Regions from separate parts of the Bacillus sp. M5A3_1b genome, predicted to be linked through region 2. Evidence: riboswitches for the same ligand, from Rfam matches in the RefSeq annotation. Region 2 holds a riboswitch; the other holds the start of a gene.

Region 1 (2,206 bases), on a different contig from region 2:
TGCTCACTACTAGGTGGGAGGTTTGTTGCTTCTTTTACTTGTTCACTCGCAGTAAATGCCGTTAAACTTTCGCCAACCAGTGAGAAAATAATAATTAGTAATAACGTCACTGCCCCTAAAACTGCTATAGGGTTTGATATAAACTTGCGAAACACTTCCTTCTTCCGACTAATCGTTTGCTGATCTTTATTTATCGTTAATTCTTTTTTCTCCTCATTCGTTAATAACTGTTTATTGATTTCATAAGCTCCCATTTAAATGCCCCCCCTCCTTACGTAATAGAACGAATACGCGGATCAACAATACGGTGAATAATATCTGTAATGAAAATACAAGAAATTAATAATGCACTATAGAAAATCGTTGTTCCCATAATGACCGGATAATCCCGGTTAAAAATACTATCCACAAAATATTTTCCTAGACCAGGAATGGAAAATATTTTTTCAATAACGAAAGTCCCTGTTAAAAGTCCAGCCATTAACGGTCCAACAAATGTAAGTACTGGAACAATCGCATTTCGAAGAGCATGTCTTATAATAATTTTCTTAATCGGGATGCCTTTCGCTCTCGCTAGCTTAATATAATCACTCTGCAAAACTTCAATCATATTAGAACGAACAAATCTTGTAATAACCGCGATTGGCCCTAACGCTAATGCGAAGGATGGCAATACCGTATGTTCGAATGTGCCCCAAGACGCTACTGGCAAAAGTTCAAATTGTATAGCAAATACTTGTATAAATAATGGTGCTAAAATAAAACTTGGAATAGAAATACCGAGAATCGCAAGTAAGCTCACACTATAATCAATTACTTTCCCATGATAGAGAGCTGCAAATGTACCTGCTGCAATTCCGACTAATAATGAAATAACAAGTGCTTGTAAACCAATAATCGCTGATGGACCAAATCCTGTCGTTATAATTTCTGATACGCCTTGCCCCGTCGATTGAACAGATTCACCAAAATCAAAATGAACTACGCCATCTAAATAAGCGACATATTGATTCCATAACGGTTCATCGAGGTGATACTTCGCCCTCATATTTTGTATTACTTCCTCTGGAAAGATTTTCGCATCTGATGAAAATGGATCCCCAGGAATGATATGCATAATCAAAAATGTTACTGTCGTAATGACCCATAGCGTGAACACCATAACCGATAGTTTTTTAATAACATACACTTCAATAACCCCCTAAACAAATGAATTTACTTTGTTTTATTGACATATTTGTTCCCATTACTTTTCCGCTTCTTAAAATACAAAAAGCCTTGATCTTAAAAAATAAGATCAAGGCTGAATAAACAAAGGCCCATCACTTATCTTTCAAGACTTGCTTGCTGGAATTAGCACGGTGTTCCTGTTACAGAACCCGCTGCTGAGGTGTCATAGGGCCAGTCCCTCTACCTCTCTGGATAAGTAAATTGCTATATTATTATTTGGTTCAAATTGTATATTTCGAATTATAATTCTGAAAAAATGAAAAGTCAATCAAATTGGATATATTTAGAAAAATCAGTTTTTACTTCTTGCTACTATAGAGTTACCCTTAACAATCGTTATACTTGTCATCATCAGCTTCTATAAACTCTTTATTAAAAAGAAACGTATCACTTCTTTTTATACTCCATTCGATAATATTTACCGGACAAACAATCTCTGCATTTCACGAAGAACAGAAGGTATTAGTATCCGAGGATGAAGACGGAGATGATAAGAAGAAAAAATAACCTTGCGCGTACGCAAAGTTATTTTTTCGTTTCTGCTTGAAAACGTTTATAGTATGTTGATGCTGTTGCAAAGTTAATTTCTATATCACGAATCAATGATGAGTCTTCTTCTTTAGCTAGCTTCTGTAATTTTTTCATTGCTTGTTCCGATTCATTCAAGAAACCAGCGTATACCTCATGTTCTTGCTCTTTCGACTTTGGAACACGAATTTCTTTACGTATATTATCAATATCTTCTAACATGCTAGTCGTTACCTTTTGCACATCTTCTTTATATGTAGCATTCGTTATTTCCTTACCGCCCTTTTCTTTTGCCACCTCAAATAACTGTAGTGCTTTATTAATTTCTTTATTCATTTTCATATCGTATTTTTCATGTACTGCACGGTATTCTTTCATCTCTTCTGTTTGCTCAGTAGATTGCTCTACCGTTTCTTTCGGTTCTTTCGTATCTTTATTTCCATTACAC
Region 2 (2,206 bases):
TGACGACGTGCTCAATGTCTAAACGTTGTAATTGTTCTAGAAGATCAGTTTCGCGAAAACTATTTGGATAATGTTTGAGTATAACAGTTTCTTCTCTAAGTGGACGTACGCTTTCATGGATATGTACACCTTCTGTATTGGGTAGGAAAAAAGTAGCGTCATCTTTAATTGCTACATGTTGGATATGAAAAATAGGTTCGTTTTTCGTTCTAAAGAATTGTAGTAGCTGACTAGCGTATTCGCTTGCTTCTACTGGATTACGCAACTCCATCTTTCCATGTGGAAAATAATCATTTTGAATATCAACGAGTAAAAGAGCTGTTTTCATATATTTATCTTCCTCCGATTTCATATTCAAATAATGGTATTCAATTTATCCGACATTAACGGGCAGTAAAACTCCCACCTCAAAATTCGGCTGGAGCAAAGAAGTTAGGTGGGAGATCAACTGTCCGTAAATGTCCGATTGGTGAGGGCTGATAATCAGTGGGGGATGAACAAAACCCCCCCACTGATTATAGTTTCACTTTATAGAGAGGATTCTCCTTTTAAAAAATATGAAGGAAAAGAATTTTACATAACTTTAAAAATCACTATTGTAGTGTGATTTTTTCATTTGAAAATTTTAATAGAATAATAATTAATATTTTTCTAAAAAATGTATTGACTCTTATTATTCTGAGTTCTATAATGAGAATTAATTAAACGACAATTAAATCGATACATTCTTATCCAGAGAGGTGGAGGGACTGGCCCTACGATACCTCAGCAACGGGTTTTTTAATACCGTGCTAACTCCAGCAAGCCTATAAAAGGCTTGGAAGATGAGAAGATGTGACCGAGTACATATAAGTGCTCTCCTTCTTATCTTTATGGTTGATAAGAAGGAGAGCACTTTTTATTTTACCTCGAAAGCTCTACTTCAAGTTTTTACAGCATATAGGAGGGAAGAAAATGATTTCTTTTAACAACGTAAGTAAAGTATATGAATCAGGTGGGCAATCTGTTCATGCGGTGGAAGACGTAACATTATCAGTTGAGAAGGGCGAAATTTTTGGCATTATCGGTTTTAGTGGTGCTGGAAAGAGTACGTTGTTACGCTTAGTAAATATGTTAGAGAGACCGACGGCAGGAACGATTTCAATAGATGATAAAGATATTACATTACTATCGACGAAAGAATTACGGAAGCTAAGACAAAGAATCGGGATGATTTTTCAAAGTTTTAATTTATTTAATTCAAGAACAGTGTTTGGGAATATTGCTTATCCATTAAAATTAGCGAAAGTACCAAAGAATGAGATAAAAGAAAGAGTAAATAAACTGCTGAAGTTTGTAGGGTTAGAAGATAAAGCAAACTATTATCCAGAGCAACTATCAGGCGGTCAAAAGCAACGTGTTGGTATTGCAAGAGCACTTGCAACATCACCGGATATCCTTATATGTGATGAGGCAACATCAGCTTTAGATCCAGAAACAACGACAGAGATATTAAACTTATTAAAGAAAGTAAATCGAGAATATAATGTAACAATTCTTCTTATTACACATGAAATGCACGTTGTGAAAGAAATTTGTCACCGTGTAGCTGTAATGGAGAAGGGAAAGGTTATTGAAGAAGGAAAACTGTTTGATGTTTTCACACAACCAAAAACAAAGACGACTCAAAACTTTGTACGCTCCATTATTAATGATCATTTACCGGAAAGTGTTCTAGGGAAAATTCAAAATGGTGGACAGATTTATCGCTTAACATTTACTGGGGAAGAGACAGGGCAGCCGGTACTATCATATATCGCGAAAAACTATAACGTCGATGTAAACGTACTGTACGGAAATATTATTGAACTTCAAAATGTGCTATTTGGAAATCTACTTGTAGAACTGCAAGGTGAGCAGAAAGAAATTCAAAAAGCATTACAACATCTAAGACTGCAAGTGCAGCTGAAGGAGGTAGAAGCTCATGCGAGTTGATTGGAGTATATTTTGGCCCCGCATAGTAGATGCGACGGGGGATACCCTCTTAATGGTAATTGTAACCCTTATATTCGCTACAATTCTTGGTATACCTCTAGGTTTACTTTTATATGTAACGAGAAAAGGGAACTTTTTAGAAAATAAATGGGTCTTTTCTATTCTTAATATCATTATTAATACAATTCGTCCGGTTCCATTCATCATCTTCTTAGTAGCTTTAAGCCCACTA

Evidence for each region. A riboswitch is a leader RNA that binds a small molecule or an ion and turns the genes downstream of it on or off. The one in region 2 is predicted to bind S-adenosylmethionine.
Region 1: linked by a shared signal. The riboswitch ahead of ACLBWW_RS25675 (ABC transporter permease) and the one ahead of ACLBWW_RS24805 (methionine ABC transporter ATP-binding protein) in region 2 are both predicted to bind S-adenosylmethionine.

What each region holds. Positions count from the first base shown of each region.
Region 1 is NZ_JBKEZY010000013.1:70,013-72,218, forward strand. Features, by position in the region: gene ACLBWW_RS25670 (ABC transporter permease) at 1-254, opposite strand, end outside; gene ACLBWW_RS25675 (ABC transporter permease) at 272-1,189, opposite strand; SAM riboswitch class I at 1,324-1,429, opposite strand; partial or broken gene ACLBWW_RS25680 (DUF3951 domain-containing protein) at 1,545-1,737, shown strand; gene ACLBWW_RS25685 (lipoprotein) at 1,756-2,206, opposite strand, start outside.
Region 2 is NZ_JBKEZY010000012.1:25,566-27,771, forward strand. Features, by position in the region: gene ACLBWW_RS24800 (cysteine hydrolase family protein) at 1-328, opposite strand, end outside; SAM riboswitch class I at 726-831, shown strand; gene ACLBWW_RS24805 (methionine ABC transporter ATP-binding protein) at 955-1,974, shown strand; gene ACLBWW_RS24810 (methionine ABC transporter permease) at 1,964-2,206, shown strand, end outside.